One region of the Comamonas faecalis genome, then DNA from elsewhere that is predicted to be linked to it. Evidence: predicted binding sites of a transcription regulator. Region 1 holds the regulator's gene; each other region holds the start of a gene.
The links. The regulator HrcA, encoded in region 1, represses chaperone genes, less so after heat shock. The targets are predictions, from matches to a motif close to TTAGCACTCNNNNNNNNNGAGTGCTAA.

Region 2: rpoH (RNA polymerase sigma factor RpoH) is a predicted target of HrcA. The motif match lies at 2,002-2,028, and genes of this name have one in related genera.
Region 3: groES (co-chaperone GroES) is a predicted target of HrcA. The motif match lies at 5,704-5,730, and genes of this name have one in related genera.

The regions. Positions count from the first base shown of each region.
Region 1 is NZ_BAABBP010000013.1:60,398-64,492, forward strand. Features, by position in the region: gene ABD767_RS09160 (hypothetical protein) at 424-1,068, shown strand; gene ABD767_RS09165 (recombinase family protein) at 1,108-1,686, shown strand; gene hrcA (heat-inducible transcriptional repressor HrcA) at 1,705-2,709, shown strand; gene ABD767_RS09175 (DnaJ domain-containing protein) at 2,868-3,872, shown strand.
Region 2 is NZ_BAABBP010000006.1:45,150-52,299, reverse strand. Features, by position in the region: gene ABD767_RS04860 (EAL domain-containing protein) at 1-1,395, shown strand, start outside; gene cutA (divalent cation tolerance protein CutA) at 1,403-1,747, opposite strand; gene rpoH (RNA polymerase sigma factor RpoH) at 2,059-2,994, shown strand; gene ABD767_RS04845 (tripartite tricarboxylate transporter substrate-binding protein) at 3,150-4,163, shown strand; gene ABD767_RS04840 (DUF1841 family protein) at 4,312-4,746, opposite strand; gene ABD767_RS04835 (OmpA family protein) at 5,162-7,150, opposite strand, start outside.
Region 3 is NZ_BAABBP010000014.1:84,007-91,156, forward strand. Features, by position in the region: gene ABD767_RS09735 (beta-ketoacyl-ACP synthase III) at 1-465, shown strand, start outside; gene pgi (glucose-6-phosphate isomerase) at 477-2,075, shown strand; gene ABD767_RS09745 (hypothetical protein) at 2,179-2,670, opposite strand; gene ABD767_RS09750 (hypothetical protein) at 2,667-3,179, opposite strand; gene groL (chaperonin GroEL) at 3,583-5,226, opposite strand; gene groES (co-chaperone GroES) at 5,320-5,610, opposite strand; gene ABD767_RS09765 (bifunctional nicotinamide-nucleotide adenylyltransferase/Nudix hydroxylase) at 5,754-6,803, opposite strand; gene ABD767_RS09770 (LysE family translocator) at 6,876-7,150, opposite strand, start outside.

The DNA.
Region 1 (4,095 bases):
TAAAAAGTCAATAAAACTAAAAAAATAAATGCTAAGTATTTTCCCTGGTCGCACCCGAGAATATCGCGGCGACGCCCCTGCGAAAGGGATGGTTACGCCGCCCCGAGTGACGAGCGCCAGAGCGGGCAAGCTTGCGCCGCACGCTCTGGCGCTCGGAACGAATGCGGTTCGGATCCCGGGGTATGGGGCAGCGCCCCATGTTGCCGTCCAGCTCGCGCGCGTGCCCCGTGCAGTGGAAGTCATGGCATCCTGCGCGCCCCCTGCTGGCCTGGCCCGCGCGTGATGGTCAACCCTGCCGCATCCGCACGCCCGCACATGACAGCGAACCGAGCGCGGCCATGCCAGTGAAACCGCAGCCGCGGCCCCTCGTGTTTGATAAACAAATTGCCTGCAATACACTTCGTCACAAAGGAGGGCAGGGGGATGGGAATAGAGGATCGGGACTACTATCGCGAACGCTACGCGAAGCGCCAGGGCATGCGCTACAACGCGGCCAAAGGCACGTACAGCAGTGCGCAAGATTGGTATGCCCCGAAGCAATACCGCACGTACGTTGAAGACGGCCCCGAGCCAGAACCCGGCGAAACAAAGCGGCCGCCACCGAAGCGCCCGTCCGTCGCGCAAAAGGCCGCAGATCGTGGGTCCGGCCCGCCGGATATTCCAGGCTCTAACCTGCCCTGGTACATGCAAGCTCTGATCTATGCGGCTCTGACGTTCACGTGCGTGACCGCTTACAAGCTTCTGATCGGTAAAAAGCCGCGCATCGCTCCCAATCCGGTTGTTACAGCGCCTGCGTTCGTGCCTGAATCCGCACCGGTGCTGATTTACCGCCCGCAGCGCCCTCAGGTTGACACGGCAGCGCAGCAGGAGAAGATGCAGCGCAGACAGCTTGAGGATCAGCGCGCAGCAGCTGCGCACGCTGCCCATATCGCCAAAACGAAAGATCGGGATGCGCGGTGGAAACGCTTCTACCAACCATCGCCGCCTTGCCGCTCCAACCCTGGAACCGTCGATTGCGCCAATGAGTTCATCCGCGCGCGGCGCGCCTTCGACGCGTCCAACGAATGAGCTCAATGCATTGCTGGAAAAACCCCGGCCTATTCTGAGTTGACCATTTACGGATACGCCCGCGTCTCAACGCTCGAACAGAACACTGCCGCGCAGCTCGCGGCCTTCCGGCGTGCCGGCATTGAACACGTCGTCGAAGAAAAGCGCTCCGGCGTCAAAGACCGCCCCGAGCTCGACAAGCTCCTTCTGCAGCTGCAGGCCGGCGATACGCTCGTTGTCTACAAGCTTGACCGCCTGGCGCGCTCCGTCTCCCATTTCGTCAAAGTGTTCGACGCGCTCAAAGCCAAGGGCGTCGGCTTCCGCTCACTGACCGAAGCGATAGAGACCGACACGCCGCAGGGGCGCATGTTCCTGCACCTGCTGACCGCGTTTGCGGAGTTCGAAAGGGAGTTGATCAGGGAACGCTGCCTTGCTGGGCAACGTGCGGCGCGGGCCGCTGGGAAGACGTGGGGAAGAAAACGCTCGCTGTCCGACGAGGACACCGCTCAAGCCGTTGCAGCCTGGCGTAGTGGCTGGTACACGCAGGCCATCCTGGCCGACATGCTCGGCATCACTGTCCCCTGCATGCGTGACCACATACACCGGTACGAGAAGCGCGGGCGCTGGCGGGAGGAGTGACCTCGGTAAAATGATTCGATGCTTGACGATCGTTCCAGGTTGTTGCTCAAGGCGCTGGTGGAGCGCTACATCGCCGACGGGCAGCCGGTCGGTTCGCGCACGCTCTCGCGTGCGTCGGGCCTTGAATTGTCGCCTGCGACGATACGCAATGTCATGGCCGACCTGGAGGAACTGGGGTTGATTGCCAGCCCCCACACTTCGGCCGGGCGCGTGCCCACAGCCAAGGGCTACCGGCTGTTCGTCGACACCATGCTCACGGTGCACAAGGAGCAGCTGCCAACGGTGCAGATCCGGCCCGAGCAGCCGCAAAAGGTGATTGCCAGCGCGGCGCAAATGCTGTCCAGCCTATCGCAATTCGTCGGTGTCGTGATGGCGCCGCGGCGTGCCTCGGTTTTTCACCACATCGAGTTCCTGCGCCTGTCCGAGCGGCGGCTGCTGGTCATCATCGTCTCGCCCGACGGCGACGTGCAAAACCGCGTCATCTTTACCGAGAGCGACTACGTGCAGTCCCAGTTGGTGGAGGCGGCCAACTTCTTGAACTCGAACTACGCGGGACTGGCCATCGAGCAGGTGCGCGAGCGGCTCAAGGACGAGGTCGATCGTCTGCGTGGCGAAATCGCCGCACTGATGCAGGCGGCGGTCAGTGTCAGCAGTGAGGCAATGAGCGCGTCGCAGGATGAGGTGGTGATCTCGGGCGAGCGCAATTTGCTGGCGGTGTCGGATTTTTCTGGCGACATGGGCAATCTGCGCCGGGCGTTCGACTTGTTCGAGCAGAAGACGCAGATCCTGCGCCTGCTCGACATCTCCAGCCGCGCCGAGGGCGTGCGCATCTTCATCGGCGGCGAGAGCCAGGTCGTGCCGTTCGAGGAACTGTCAGTCGTCAGCGCACCCTACGAGGTCGACGGCCAGGTGGTGGGTACGCTGGGCGTTATCGGCCCCACGCGCATGCCGTATGACCGCATGATCCACATCGTCGATATCACCTCGCGCCTGGTCTCCAACGCGCTGAGCCACCGCCAGTAACGATCCTTGCGCCGCCCGTTTGGCTCGTCGCAAGTGCGCCGATGTCACGGCGGCCGCTCAGCCTCCTCGCCAGACCGGTAGATCCAGCGCAAGGGGCGCGGCGGCAAGCTGCACTTGCTACCATATTGCACTGCAACAGAGCTTGCGCCATTGAGACCATGGAACTCGACGACCCTTATCACGAACTTGGCCTGGCACCGGGCTCCAGCGATGCCGAGGTGAAGGCAGCGTGGCGCCGCCTGTCCGCGCGCTGGCACCCTGATCGCAATGACAGTCCGCATGCGCTGAGAAAAATTCAGTCCATCAATCGAGCCCTGGAAATGATCCGCAGCGCCCGGGACGAGCAGGAGGCTGAAGTCGAGGATCCCGCCCACGGTGCACAGGAACCCACTATCGAGCACACCATCAGCCTCACGCTCGAAGAGGTGGTGACCGGCTGCGTCAGGGAAGTGCGGGGAGAGGTGGTCGAAGACTGCGCCGAATGCAAAGGCAGCGGGCTGCAACTGCAGGCTACTGAGTGCAGCGAATGCAGTGGTGCTGGCCACATCCGGCAGCATCTCTGGTTCGCTTGGGTCGCGTCCACGGTCGAATGCGCAGCCTGCCATGGGCAGGGCAAGAAGCACCAAAGCTGCACTGCCTGCGCAGGCAGCGGCAAGGCACCAGCGAACAAATACCGCTGTCGGGTGCAGGTCGCGCCTGGCGCACGTGCTGGCGACCTGCTCGATGCGACGGCCCGCGTGCAAGGCAGTCAGCGCCGGCGCAAGCTGGCGCTGCGCGTGCGCGTGGAACTGCAGTCGCACGAGTTCTTCATGGCCGAAGCCGATGGAATCTTGAAGTGCGAGCTACCCGTCGACGGCTTTGCATGGATGGCCAACCGCTGGATCGAGGTTCCAACTCCTCGCGGGCTGCAGCAGATGAAGCTGCAGCGAGGTCACCTGAACTACCGTATCAAGAACGCGGGTCTGCCGTGGACGAACGAGGCAGAGGCTGCGGACTGCATCGTCACCGTCGTGCCGATGTTTCCGGATGAGTTCAGCCAGGAGCAGGAGGCAGCGATCGATCGGCTGGTGACCAGCAACTCCGGAATGGCCGGCACGTCGGCCGGCGATCGCATGGTGGCATGGAACCGGATGGTGAGCAGCTGGCAGGATCGGTGCAGGTGAACCCTCAGGGCTTCTGGTCAGCGGCTGTCACTTTAGAAAAGCTGGCGATGTGCGCCATCGATATCTCCGGTGATGGGGAGTCTTGCTGTAGTCAGCACTTTTACATGGATCTGGTTGCGATCCGTGGCTCAGGCCAACCCCGGCCGTTTTGCACGGAATTGGCACGAAATCGCCAGAAAACAAAACAGCCGCATCACTGCGGCTGTTCTAGATCTCTGATTCA
Region 2 (7,150 bases), on a different contig from region 1:
GTTCCCGGGCGCCCGCCCGAGATGTTCTGCATCGACGTCGACATCTCGGCGCGCAAGGCGGCCGAGAAGCAGGCGCTGTACCTGTCGCTGTACGACGCGCTGACCGGCCTGCCCAACCGCCGCCTGCTGGGCGACCGGTTGCAACAGGCGCTGGCCGGGCGCACGCGCGGCGGTTCATGCGCTGCACTGCTGTTCCTGGACATCGACCACTTCAAGACACTCAACGACAGCCAGGGCCATCAGGCGGGCGACCAGCTGCTGGTGCAGATCGGCGAGCGGCTGCTGGCCTGCGTGCGCGAGCACGACACCGTCGCGCGCCTGGGCGGCGACGAGTTCATTGTGCTGCTGACGCTCTTGAGCAATGACCGCAGCCATGCCGCGGCTCAGGCGCGCACGCTGGGTGAGCGCATCCTGGCCGCGCTGCGCAGGCCCGTGGCACTGGCCGGCCAGGAACACCACCCGACGGCCAGCATGGGCATCACGCTGATCAGCGAAACAGACACGAATGCCGAAGCGCTGCTGCAGCAGGCGGATCTGGCCATGTACCGCGCCAAGGACGAAGGGCGCAACCAGCTGCACTTCTTCGACCCAGCCATGCAGGCCAGCGTCGACCAGCGCCTGCGCCTGCAGGCCGAGCTGCACCACGCGCTGCAGGATCAGCAAATGCTGCTGTACTACCAGCCCCAGGTCGACGCGCAGGGGCGCGTCACCGGTGCCGAGGCGCTCTTGCGCTGGCAACACCCCACGCGCGGCCTGGTCGCCCCCGGCGCCTTCATTGCACTGGCCGAGGAGACCGGGCAAATCCTGGAGCTGGGCCAATGGGTACTGCAGCAAGGCCTGTGCCAGCAGGCGCGCTGGCGCGCCGACCCGCAGCTGGCGCCGCTCAAGCTCTCGCTCAACGTCAGCGCGCGCCAGTTTCGCCAGCCCGGCTTTGTCGACACGCTGCGCCTGCAGCTGACCGACAGCGGCGCCGACCCGGCCCACATCGCGCTGGAGCTGACCGAAAGCCTGCTGCTGCAGGAGCTGGACTCGGTGATCGCGCTGATGCAGTCGCTGCGCGCCCTGGGCCTGACGCTGAGCCTGGACGACTTCGGCACCGGCTACGCCAGCCTGAACTACCTCAAGCAGCTGCCGCTGCAGCAGATCAAGATCGACCAGGGCTTTGTGCGCAACCTGCTCGACGACCCCAAGGACGCGGCCATCGCCACCGCCATCGTCACCCTGGCCGACGCACTGGGCCTGCAGGTCATCGCCGAAGGCGTGGAGACCGCGGCCCATCACCGCATCCTGCTGGAGCGCGGCTGCCGTCACTTCCAGGGCTACTGGTTCGGCCGCCCCATGCCGCTGGCCGACTTCGAGGCCATGGTGCGCGCGCAGCACGCGCCGACGGCGTAAACCTCATTCAGACGCCGCTGCCCGGCGCATCGACCTGCTGCGCCACCCACTGCGCATAGTCGGCGCTGGCCTGCGCCGGCTGCGCCACCAGCTGCGGCAGCTCATACGGATGCGCGCCGCGCAGCCACTGCAGCAAGGCGCCCGCCGCCTGCGGCGTCGTCTTGCAGGTCACGCGCCACTCGGCATCCTCGTGCAGCGCGCCCTGCCAGACATAGTGCGAGGCAATCGCCTCCACCTGCGCACAAGCCGCCAGCCGCGCCTGCACGCAGCCCGAGGCCAGGCGATGGGCGTCGGCGGCGCTGGCGACGGTGGTGGTGACGATGGTGATCTGGGGTGTGGCGGGGCTGTGCATGGCGTGAGTCTGGCACGGGCTGCCTGGCGAGCTGATGATGCGCTGAAGTCGACTGCCTTATCCACGCGGCCAGATGGCACCGGGCATCCATCTGCGTCCCTCAAGCCGTGCATTTCCGTTGCCAGGTTATTTGGCTGCGTGACTATGAAACTTTCGGATTGCGGCAACGGTTGTCCGCACTGGAACAAGGTGCGCAAGCCGCCCCCATATGACAGTGTTTGACTCCGCTTTGCCCAGCTGAGGGAACTTTGCCTTTAGCACTCCATCCAATCGAGTGCTAACATCCCTCCATGCAACAAAGGACGAACGATATGAACCTCCAGACTGCATCCGCCGCAACTGCACTGGCACCGGCAAACGTCTGGTCTATGGTGCCGGCGCTGGGCAATCTGGATGCCTACATCGGCGCCGTCAACCGCCTGCCCTTGCTCACGCCCGAGCAGGAAAAAGACTACGCCCATCGCCTGAAGAACGACAACGACCTGGACGCCGCCGGGCGGCTGATCCTGTCGCACCTGCGCCTGGTCGTCTCCATTTCACGCCAGTACCTGGGCTATGGCCTGCCGCAGGGCGACCTGATCCAGGAGGGCAACGTGGGCCTGATGAAGGCGGTCAAGCGCTTCGACCCCGACCAGGGCGTGCGGCTGGTGAGCTACGCCATGCACTGGATCAAGGCCGAGATCCACGAATACATCCTGAAGAACTGGCGCATGGTCAAGGTGGCGACCACCAAGGCGCAGCGCAAGCTGTTCTTCAACCTGCGCTCGATGAAGCAGGGCTTCAAGGCCGACGCGCTGGACACCGACACGCATCGCGAGACGCTGTCCGAGCACGAAATCGACCAGATGGCTACCCAGCTAGGCGTCAAGCGCGAGGAAGTCATCGAGATGGAGACGCGCATGTCCGGCCGCGACGTGCTGCTTGACCCCGCGCCCAGCGACGACGGCGAGCAGGCCTGGGGCCCGATCGCCTACCTGAGCGACTCGGCGCACGAGCCGACGGCGATGATCGCGTCGCGTCAGCGCGACGAGCTGGCCAGCGACGGCATCCACCAGGCGCTTGAAGTCCTGGACGCGCGCAGCCGCCGCATCGTCGAGCAGCGCTGGCTGCAGGTCAACGACGACGGATCGGGCGGCATGACGCTGCACGAGCTGGCCGCCGAGTACGGCGTGAGCGCCGAGCGCATCCGCCAGATCGAGGTTGCGGCAATGAAGAAGATGCGCAAGGCGCTGGCCGAATACGCCTGACGCACCGGCCTACCTGCGCCGCACTGCGGCGATGGATAATCAAGGGCGCGCACCCCACCGGGTGCGCGCCTTTTTTCTGGCCCGCGCCCGCACGCCGCTGCTTCCCGGCACACCAAGCGACAAGCCCGGTGCGGTGCCCAACGGAGCATCGATCCATGAATCCAACCCCTTCCCTGGCACGACGCAGCCTGCTGGCACTGGCGCTGGCCGGTGTTTGCGGCGGCGCGCTGGCGCAAGACGGCGCCAGCGGCGCCACCGCCACGCCCGGCTGGCCGAGCAAGACCGTGCGCCTGGTCGTCGGATTTCCGGCCGGCTCCTCGCCCGACCTGACCGCGCGCCTGTTTGCCGAGCCGCTATCCCGGGCGCTGGGCCAGAGCGTGATCGTCGACAACAAGGTGGGCGCGGGCGGCAACATCGGCGCCGCGCAGGTGGCCCGGTCGCACGACGACCACACCATCGGCCTGTTCATCAACGGCAATCTGACGATTGCCAAGCTGCTCAACCCGCAAGTGGCCTACGACCCGCACAAGGATCTGGCGCCGCTGTCGCTGATCGGCGTGTCGCCGCTGGTGCTGACGGTGCCGGCGCACCAGACTGGCGTGCCGGCCGACGCGGCGGCGTTTCTGCAGGCCGCGCGCCAGGCGGGCGACACCTGGAGCTACGGCACGCCCGGCGTGGGCACGGTGGGCCACCTGGGCATGGAGCTGCTGAAAGCCCGGGCCGGCATTAATCCGCTGCACATTCCCTACCCCGGCTACCCCCAAGTGGCCACGGCCATGCTGGGAGACCAACTGCAAATGGCACTGCTGCCACCGACGCTGGCGCAGTCGCAGGAAGACGCCGGCAAGCTGCGCCGCCTGGGCGTGACCTCCAGCGGGCGCAGCGCGCTGGCGCCGGGCGTGCCCAGCCTGGCCGAGCTGGGCGTGAAGGACTTCGAGCTGGAAATCTGGAACGCATTCGCCGCGCCGGTCAGCATGCCGGCCGCGGTGCGCCAGCGCCTGTCGGAGCTGACCGGCGAGATCGCCCGTCGCCCCGAGGTGCGCGCCCAGCTGCTGCAGCAGGGCTGGCAAGCGGTGGGCTCGTCGGCCGAGGGCCTGGCCCAGCGCATCGCACGCGATACCGCCACCATGGGCCGTGTGATCCGCGAGCAGCGAATCAGTGCGCAATAGCAGGACAGGCTGATCGGCGAGGCATCGCTGGCCCCCACCCCGGCCCTCCCCCAGAGGGGGAGGGAGAAAGACCGTTCCTCGCTCCTTCCCCCTTTGGGGGAAGGGTGGGATGGGGCTGCATGCAATGGGCGCTGCACCAAACCCGCGATCAATCCCTGGTCGCTCTCCGCTGCACGCAGGCCACGTAGGCATCGCCGTCGGGCGGCTGGCGCGTGGTTTGCGCCTGCCACAGCATCTGGCCCAGGCATTCCATGGCGGCATGGTGGGCATCGTGCAGCGAGCCCAGGCGCGCGGCCAGCAGTTCCACCGCCTGGCGGATGCCGCGCGGCTGGTCGACGCTGCACTGCTCGCTGATCGACAGGTGCATCGACAGGTGCAGAAAGGGGTTGCTACCCTCGGGGCCGTCGCTGTACTGGCGCGCGACGGCGGCGTCGGCATCGGCCAGGTCGGCGTGGTATTCAGGGTGCTCGGCAATCCACAGCGCGGCCAGCGTCTCGATGGCCTCCATGGGCTGGCCGGCCTGCTGCTTGGCGTGCGCGGCGCAAAAAAAGCGCCGGACGTCGGCGTGGGTGGGTTGGAACATGGTGTCAGCGTAGCACGGCGGCACAAGCAAACGAGGGCCACATGGGCCCCCGTGCCGTATGGCAATGCCGCCTCATTACGCCCATTCCTCGGTAACAGGCTGCTTGACCCCTTCCCCCTCTGGGAGAAGGCAGGGATGGGGGCCAGCATGTCCAAAAGCTACGTTGGTGTGGTTGACGTCGCTGGCCCCCACCCCAACCCTCCCCCAGAGGGGGAGGGAGAAACAATCAGCCATCACGGCATGTATCCGAGACCAACCGCGCCCACCTTCACATGTAACAGGCTGCTTGACTCCTTCCCCCTCTGGGGGAAGGCAGGGATGGGGGCCGGCATGTCCAAAAGCTACGTTGGTGTGGTTGACGTCGCTGGCCCCCACCCCAGCCCTCCCCCAGTGGGGGAGGGAGAAACAGTCAGCCTTAGAAGGTAGTCAGAACGTTGATGAACCAGCCGCGGCTGCGGTAGGACAGGTCGGTCAGGTCGTCCGAGTAGTTGGTGAAGTTGTAGCCCGCGCCCACCTTCACATGCTTGCCCACGTGCTTGTAGACCGCGACCAGCGCGCCGGCGCGAGCGTCCTCGGCCTCCTTGGCGCGCAGCTTGCGCAGCTCGGTGACCACGTCCCACTCGTGCACCCAGTGCCAGTCGGCGCGCAGCACGACCAGGTCGGCGCGGCTCTTGAACCACGGGCCCTCGGTCTTGTTCATGCGCAGCTTGCCCACGCGCAGGCCGTACTTGAAGCCCAGCGACAGCCAGGGCCTGGCGTCCCAGATGGTGTCGACGGCGAGCACCGTGCTTTTTTGCGCGTAGTCCAGCTGCGCGCCCGACAGGCCGTGGCCTGGGCGAAGCGACTCGACCTGGCCGCTGGTGGGCACGTCGTAGTAGCTGGTCAGCTTGACCAGGGTGTTCCAGCGGTCGTTGTCCACCGGGCGGTAGGCCGCGCCGATGACCGCCTCGTGGAAGTTGCCGTCGTTGAACGCCCCGCCCGAGTTGGTGCTGCGCGAGATGTTGAACTTGCCCAGCAGGCGCCAGTCGGGCGTGAGCTGGTTGCCATAGGTGTTGCGCAGCAGCCAGGTGTCGCGCTTGCCGGCCAGGCCCAGCGCGCCGCTGGTGCTGTCGCGGCGCAGCTCCAGCGCCCCCGAGTACTTGATGCCCAAGTGCATATAGCTGGTCGACAGGCCCACCGCCTTGCGGTCGAAGTCGCCGCCGTAGGCGTCGCTCACGGTGCCGAATTCAACCTTGCTGCCCACCGTCCAGCGGTCGGTGGGCGCCAGGTCGACGCCAAAGGCCTGCACCAGGCTTTGCGAGCCGGCGCCCGAGGTCGAGCGCACCTCGCCGAACAGGCGCGTGCTGTCGTTCAGACGGTAGTTGCTTCCCGTCACCCAGGTGCCGTAGCGCCCGCGCTCGTTGCTGTCCGGGTTCTCGGTCTCCAGGCGGTAGTTCAGGTAGGCGTTGCTGCGGTCGCTCACGCGCCAGTCGGCACCCAGCAGGCCGCCGGCGCCCAGGTTGCCGCCCGAGCCTTCCGCGTTCAGCGTGAGCCGGTCGTTGATGCGCCAGGCGCCGCCCAGGCCCAGGCGGTTGTTGGCGTCGCGCTCGTCGGAATGCTGCGCAGTGCCCTGGGCAAAGCCGTAGAGGGACCAGTCCTCTTTCTCGCCGGGGCTGCCGCCCTCTTTGTCGGGCGCGTAGTCGGCGCGCAGCAGCAGGTCGGTGCGCGTGCCGTTTTGCGACAGCACCTCGCTGGCATTGGGTACGGCCGTGGTGCGCTTGTCGTTGCGCACGCCGCCCGTGACGCTCCATTCGCCATTGAGCCTGTGGCGCAGGCCCAGCTCGGCGTTGCGCGCGTCCTGGGTGTCGCCGCGGCGCTCGTCGGCCTTGGCCAAGAGCGAGGTGCTGCCCGTCAGCTGCACGTCGGCGCGCGCGCCCACCTGGCGCACGGCCTCGCCGTTGTAGGCAATCTGCCCCGGCGCGGAAAAGCCCGCGTCGCGGTCCTGCACATAGGCGGCAATCTGGCCCTTGTGGCTGTCGGTCACCTCGGCCAGGTCGACGGTGGCTTCGACGCGGTAGGCGTTGGCCTTGCCGTCGGCATGGCTCTTGATCGAATTGAAGCCAAAGCCGCCGTCAATCGACGTCTGGTTGGAGTCGTAGTCGGCCATCTCGCCGGCGCCGCGCGAGCGCGCCACCTCGGCCTTGATCTGCGTGCCGGCAGCCACGCGCAGCGTGGCGTCCACGCCCTGCAGCGTCTGCTTGTAGTCGCCCTCGCCGTCGCGGTAGCCGGTCACGCCCACGCGCAGCTTGTCGTTCACCCAATGGCTGGCGCGCGCGCCATAGGTCAGCGCGCCGGCCTCGGTCACGCCGGGCACGTATTCATAGGTGCTCACCAGGAACAAAGGGTTGCCCGAGACGGCACTGGT
Region 3 (7,150 bases), on a different contig from region 1:
AGCGACACTTGGGAAGTGCTGGGCACGAGTCTGGCCACGCAGTTCTCCAACAACATCCGCAACAATTTCGGTTTTCTCAACCGCAGCGAGGACAGCGACCCGGCCGCGCGCGACAAGACCTTCCGCCAGGAAGGGCGCAAGGTGTTCAAGGAGGTGGTGCCGATTGCCGCCGCGCACATTGAGGAACACTTGCACGCCCTGGATCTGCAGCCTGCCGGGGTGCGCCGCTTCTGGCTGCACCAGGCCAACGAGGGCATGAACCAGCTGGTCATCAAGAAGCTGGTGGGCGAGGTCAGCCGCGACCGCGCGCCGCTGATCCTGGACGAATTCGCCAACACCGCGTCGGCCGGCTCCATCATCGCCTTCCATCGCCACCGCGGCGACCTGGCCGCGGGCGACGCAGGCGTGATCTGCTCGTTTGGCGCCGGCTATTCGGTGGGCAGCGTCGTGGTGCGCAAGCGCTGAGGGCTGCCCGCATGGATGCCGTGATGCCACAGGAATGCGAGACCGCGCAGGCAGCGCTGGGGCCGCGCTGCGACCAGACGCCGCAATGGGCGCAGTTGCGCGCCTACTTCGAGCGCCAGGGACGTCAGCTCGATCTGCGCGAGGCCTTTGCCAGCGACCCGCAGCGCTTTGCGCATTTCAGCCAGCAGGCACCCGAGGTGTTTGCCGATCTGTCGAAAAACCTGTGGGACAGGGGCAGCGAGCGCCTGCTGCTGGACATGGCGCGCGCCTGCGGCCTGCAGCGGCACCGCGATGCGCTGCTGACCGGCCAGGCGGTCAACATCACCGAGCAGCGCGCTGCGCTGCATACGCTGTTGCGCCGCCCGCGCGGCCTGGCTCTGCCGGGCGATGAGCCCTGGGTGGCCGGCGCGCTGAAGGAGGTGCACCAGACGCTGGATGCGATGCTGGCGTTTGCCGAGAGCGTGCGGGCCGACGCGCAGATCACCGATATCGTCAACATCGGCATCGGCGGTTCCGACCTGGGGCCGCAGATGGCGGTGGTGGCGCTGGAGCCCTACCGGGTGCTGGGCAAGCGCTTTCACTTCGTCTCCAACATCGACGGCCACGAACTCGACCGCGTGCTGCGCAACGTGCGCCCCGAGCACACGCTGTTTATCGTCGCCTCCAAGACCTTCACCACGCTGGAGACCATGACCAACGCGCGCTCGGCGCGCGCCTGGTTCGACGCCCAGGGCGGGCAGGACGTGGCGCGTCACTTCGTCGCGCTGACCAGCAACGTCGCCGCGGCGCGTGACTGGGGCGTCACCACGACGTTCGGCTTCGCCGACTGGGTCGGCGGGCGCTATTCGCTGTGGTCGTCCATTGGCCTGTCGATCGCGATCGCCATTGGCGACGCCGGCTTTCGCGCGCTGCTGGCCGGCGCGCACGCAATGGACGAGTATTTCCGCACCGCGCCTCTGGAGCACAATCTGCCGGTGCGACTGGCGCTGCTCGACGTCTGGTATCGCAACTTCCATGGCTTCGGCAGCCGCTGCATCGCGCCCTACCACGCCAACCTGCGGCGCCTGCCGGCGCACCTGCAGCAGCTGGAGATGGAGAGCAACGGCAAGCGCGTCGACCACCACGGGCGGGCGCTGCCCTATGCCACCTCGCCGGCGCTGTGGGGCGAGCCGGGCAGCAACGGCCAGCATGCGTTCTTCCAGCTGCTGCACCAGGGGCCGGACGTGCTGCCGCTGGAGTTCGTCGCGGTGCGCGAGGGCATGCACGCGCTGGCGGGCCACCACCAGATGCTGCTGGCCAACGCGCTGGCCCAGGCGCGGGCGCTGATGCAGGGCCGGCACAGCGACTGCGGCCACCGCCACTTTCCGGGCAACCGGCCCAGCACGTTCTTGCTGCTGGACGCGCTTACGCCCGCCTCGCTGGGCGCGCTGGTGGCGCTTCAGGAGCACCGGGTGTTCTGCTCGGGCAGCCTGTGGGGCATCAACAGCTTCGACCAGTGGGGCGTGGAACTGGGCAAGCAAATGGCGCTGGACCTGCTGCCGCGCCTGCAAAGCGGTGACGTGGCGGGGCTCGATGCCTCGACGGCCGGACTGCTGCAACGCATGCGTTGAGTCGCACGGCGGCGCCCCTGTGATGTGGGCGCCAGGCAGGCGCACCCGCACTCGCATTCGATAAGGATGGCAAGCGCAAGCGGCCAACAACCGCTTCTCCGGGTCAATGCATCAGGGCATTGGGCAATGCATGCAGCGTATGCAGTGCTTGAGCACTGCGCGCACGCCGGCCTTGCTGCAAGGCCGCACGGGTGGACTGCAGCAGCCGGGCCGCCTCCAGGCGCAGGGGCTGTGGCGCGGCGTCGCTGTCCTGCAGTGCCATGAGCTTGTGGTGGGCGCGGCACAGGCATTCGGCGGCGCTGGCAGGCTGGTTCATGTCGGCGTAGCAGTCGGCCAGATTCAGGTGGGCGGTGACGTAGGCGGCGAGCCGCTCGTGCGGCGCATGGCTGTCCTGCGCATGGGTGAGCAGCTGGCGCGCCACGCACAGCGCCCGCGTGTACCAGGCCAGCGCGTGCGCCAGGCAGTGCGCGCGGCGGGCCGCCAGGCCCTCGCGGGTGAGCTGTTTCCATTCGCTCAGCAGCGGGTGGTCGGGCGTGTCGTTGATGATGGAGGCGTCCTGGGCGGTCGCGGGGAACTGGAGGGCGGGCTGTCTCATGGCATGTCCTTGTCGTTCACGGTGGCGGGTTCGGCGGGCTGGGCCTGCTCGGTGGGCTGGCTGCGCAGGATGCGCAGCGCGTCGGGCTGCTCGGCCAGCACGCAGGTCGCGCCCTTGCGCCGGCAAAAATCCTCGGCGCGCCAGAAATGGCCGTGGCTCACACAGCCGGTCTGGCAGATCACCAGATCGGCGTAGCGCTGGCTGCGCGCCAGCCGTTCGGCTTCGGCATCGGTTTCGGCATGGGTGTTCGTTGGAGGGAGAAGATCCGGTTCGAGCCAGGCGGCGCTGGCAGCGAGTTGCCGGCGGCGGTCTTCGCGCTCCCAGGCCAGCACGCTGCACAGCACGACGGCCTGGGCGCGCACGCGCACCAGTTGCTGCTGCAGTCGGGCGATCTCCTGGGCCTGGGCGCGGGCCTGCTCGGTGCAGCGCCGTTGCAGCGCGCCGAAGTGGCGCAGCAGCACGCCATGTTCCGCTGCCAGCAGATCGGAGTCTTCTTCGGGGTAGGGCACGGCGCAGCGGCTCTCCATCGGAATCGGGCGGACTTGCGAAGAATGCGCTCGTGTTCGTGCAAAAAAATGCCTGGCTAAAGGGCGAACCGGTGACTGGCAAAAAGTAGCCAACGGGCTGCATTGAACGACCCGCTGGCGACCCCACGATGAGCGTCGTGCCGCAACGTCGTGCGTCGCGGCCTGAGTGCATTATCGCTATAAATGAGAATGATTCTTAGTAACTATAAGAAAAATTTTCCTACTTTCCGAATGGGGGCCAGTCGGCGGCAGAAGTCGATTGCTTGCCGTCCTTCAAAAATTCGCCCGAACGGAATGATGCAGACGCAAAAAAGGCTGCCGAAGCAGCCTTTCGTGATGCGGGCCGTGGAAGAAGGCTGAAGCCTTCTTCCCGTCGCGTAGGCGATTACATGCCCATGCCGCCCATGCCGCCCATGCCACCCATGTCGGGCATGCCGGCGGGTGCGTCGTCCTTGGGCGACTCGGCGACCATGGCTTCGGTCGTCAGCAGCAGCGAGGCGACGGAGGCGGCGTGCTGCAGCGCGGCGCGGGTCACCTTGGTCGGGTCCAGAATGCCCATCTCCAGCATGTCGCCGTAGGTGTCGGTCGCGGCGTTGAAGCCGTAGTTGCCCTTGCCGCCCAGCACTTCGTTGACCACCACCGAGGGCTCGCCACCGGCGTTGGCCACGATTTCGCGCAGCGGCGCTTCGATGGCCTTGAGCACCAGCTTGATGCCGGCATCCTGCTCGGCGTTGTCGCCCTGCAGGTCGCCAATGGCCTGGCGTGCGCGCAGGAAGGCCACGCCGCCGCCGGCGACGATGCCTTCTTCCACCGCAGCGCGGGTGGCGTGCAGTGCGTCTTCGACGCGGGCCTTCTTCTCCTTCATCTCGACCTCGGTGGCAGCGCCGACCTTGATCACGGCAACGCCGCCGGCCAGCTTGGCCACGCGCTCTTGCAGCTTCTCGCGGTCGTAGTCGCTGGTGGCTTCCTCGATCTGGATGCGCACCTGCTTGACGCGCGCCTCGATGTCGGCGGCGGCACCGGCGCCGTCGATGATGGTGGTGTTTTCCTTGCCGATTTCCACGCGCTTGGCCTGGCCCAGGTCGGCCAGCGTCACCTTCTCCAGCGTCAGGCCCACTTCTTCAGCGATGACCTTGCCGCCCGTCAGGATGGCGATGTCTTCCAGCATGGCCTTGCGGCGGTCGCCAAAGCCGGGGGCCTTGACGGCGACGACCTTCAGGATGCCGCGGATGGTGTTGACCACCAGAGTCGCCAGGGCCTCGCCCTCGACGTCCTCGGCAATGATGAGCAGCGGACGGCTGGCCTTGGCGACGGCTTCCAGCGTGGGCAGCAGGTCGCGGATGTTGCTGATCTTCTTGTCGAACAGCAGCACGAAGGGGTTTTCCAGCAGCGCGACCTGCTTCTCGGGGTTGTTGATGAAGTAGGGCGACAGGTAGCCGCGGTCGAACTGCATGCCTTCGACGACTTCCAGCTCGTTGTCCAGGCTCTTGCCGTCTTCGACGGTGATCACGCCTTCCTTGCCCACCTTGTCCATCGCGTCGGCAATGATCTTGCCCACGGACTCGTCGGCGTTGGCCGAGATGGAGCCGACCTGGGCGATTTCCTTGCTCGTCGTCGTGGCCTTGGACTGCTTCTTGAGCTGCTCGACCAGCGCGACGACGGCCTTGTCGATGCCGCGCTTCAAGTCCATCGGGTTCAGGCCGGAGGCCACGTACTTGGTGCCTTCGCGCACGATGGCCTGAGCCAGCACGGTGGCGGTGGTGGTGCCGTCACCGGCGATGTCGTTGGTCTTGGAAGCGACTTCCTTGACCAGCTGCGCGCCCATGTTCTGGATCTTGTCCTTGAGCTCGATTTCCTTGGCCACGGACACGCCGTCCTTGGTCACGGTGGGGGCGCCGAAGCTGCGCTCGAGCACCACGTTGCGGCCCTTGGGGCCCAGGGTGACCTTGACCGCGTTGGCCAGGATGTTCACGCCTTCGACCATGCGGGCGCGGGCGTCAGAACCGAAAACTACGTCTTTTGCTGCCATTTTTCAAAACTCCAGTGTTGCGTTCGTGGGTTGGGCGCCTTGCATGTCCGGGCATGCGCGGTGCAGCCGGCGGGGCGCCCAACGGCTTCCAAATTACTGCTCGACGACCGCGAACAGGTCGTCTTCCTTCATGACCAGCAGCTCGTCGCCTTCGACCTTGACGGTCTGGCCGCTGTACTTGCCGAACAGCACGCGGTCGCCGACCTTGACGCTCATCGCGACGCGGTCGCCATCCTCATCCAGGCGGCCGGGGCCGACGGCCAGCACTTCACCCTGGTCGGGCTTCTCGGCAGCGTTGTCGGGGATGACGATGCCCGAGGCGGTCTTGGTCTCGTTTTCCAGGCGCTTGACGATCACGCGATCGGCGAGGGGGCGCAGTTTCATTTGCAAGGCTCCTAAGTTGAAACAAAAGGCGAAATGCCCAACAAGACGCCCGCAATGGAGGCGGGCGTTTCGTATTTGCAGCAGATGGTGTTGTTAGCACTCATCCGCCTTGAGTGCTAATGATAAGGGCGTTGTCGCCGATTTCAAGACCTCAGCGGCGCGGGCAAGGGAAAAAAGTGGCCGAGGATCTGCCAGTGGTCATCGTGGAACTGCGCCTCCATCGCCGGCAGGTCGGCCAGCGCCACCCATTGCGCGTGTGCCGCGTCGTCGCCGCCTTCCACCGCGGGCAGGGGGGTGTCGCCCAGGTCGAAGCAGAAAGCATGGGTGATGACGCGTCCGCGCTGGCTGCGCTGCGGGTGGTCGAACACCTGCACGCCGCGCAGCGCCGCGCGCAGCTGCGCCTCGGGCAGTTGCAGCAGGGTTTCCTCGGCCAACTCGCGCAGGCAGGACTGCCACAGCGTGTCGTAGGGCTCCAGAAAGCCGCCGGGCAGCGCCCACAGCCCTTTGCCCGGCGCGTGCGCGCGGCGGATCAAGAGCACCTGATCCTGACAGCGCAGCACCGCGTCGACGGTGACGAACACCGGCGGGTAGGGCGCGTTGGCCCAACTGGCGCGGTAGTCGCGCAGCACGCGCCATTCTTCCTGCAGCGCGGCGTAGTCGGGCGTTTGCGCAAAGCGCGCAAGCCAGTCGCGGGTGCTGGCGGGCAACTGGCCGGTCAGTGCCGCCAGTGCGGGCTCAAGCGCGCCGGGGGCGGCTCCAAGATAGGCGTCGCGCACCGGCGTGGCGTCGAACTGGCCCTGGCGCGGCATGCGCACCAGCGGCCAGCCGGGGAAGGCGCGCAGATAGCCGCTGGTGTCGTCCTTGAAGTGGCCGATCAGCGCAATGCGGGCATCCGCGGGCAGGTGCGCGGCGACGGCCTGGCGCACCGCCTCGGCCCAGCGCGGCTCATCGTAGTAGTCGCGCACCGGCAGCAGCGCCATGCGGCTGCGCTCGGCTTCGGGCAGCGCGGCGCGCAGCATGTCGGCGCGCTCCTGCCAAGTGAAGGGGTTGCGCGGCGTGCGCGCCTGGTGGGCCGATCCCAGGATGACGATGACCTGGCGCGCCTGCGCCAACGCCGCGCGCAGCAGCGCCAGGTGGCCGTTGTGCACGGGCTGGAAGCGCCCGATGAGGATGGCGGCGTCGTAGGGTTGCATGGGGTGGATGTCTCCGGGTTGTGGCGCGTGTCGACCTGTGGGGCGGCATCGTAGCGCGCCCGGGCCTGGGCATTACCGGATCAGCACCATCCCGAGCGCCAGCAGCAAGACCACGCCCGTCGCCCGCTCGATGCGGGGCACCTGGCGGGTGAAGCGCGCGACCACCCGGGGGTGGCCGATGGCGACGGCCACGGCCAGATCCCAGGCGAGCACGGCGGTAAACATCCAGGCGCCGTAAAACCACCGTACGCCTGTGGCGGCATTGCCCAGCAGCGCAAACAGGCTGGCGTAGAACAGCGCGTTCTTGGGGTTGAGCAGGCCCGAGGCCAGGCCCATGCGCAGGCCGG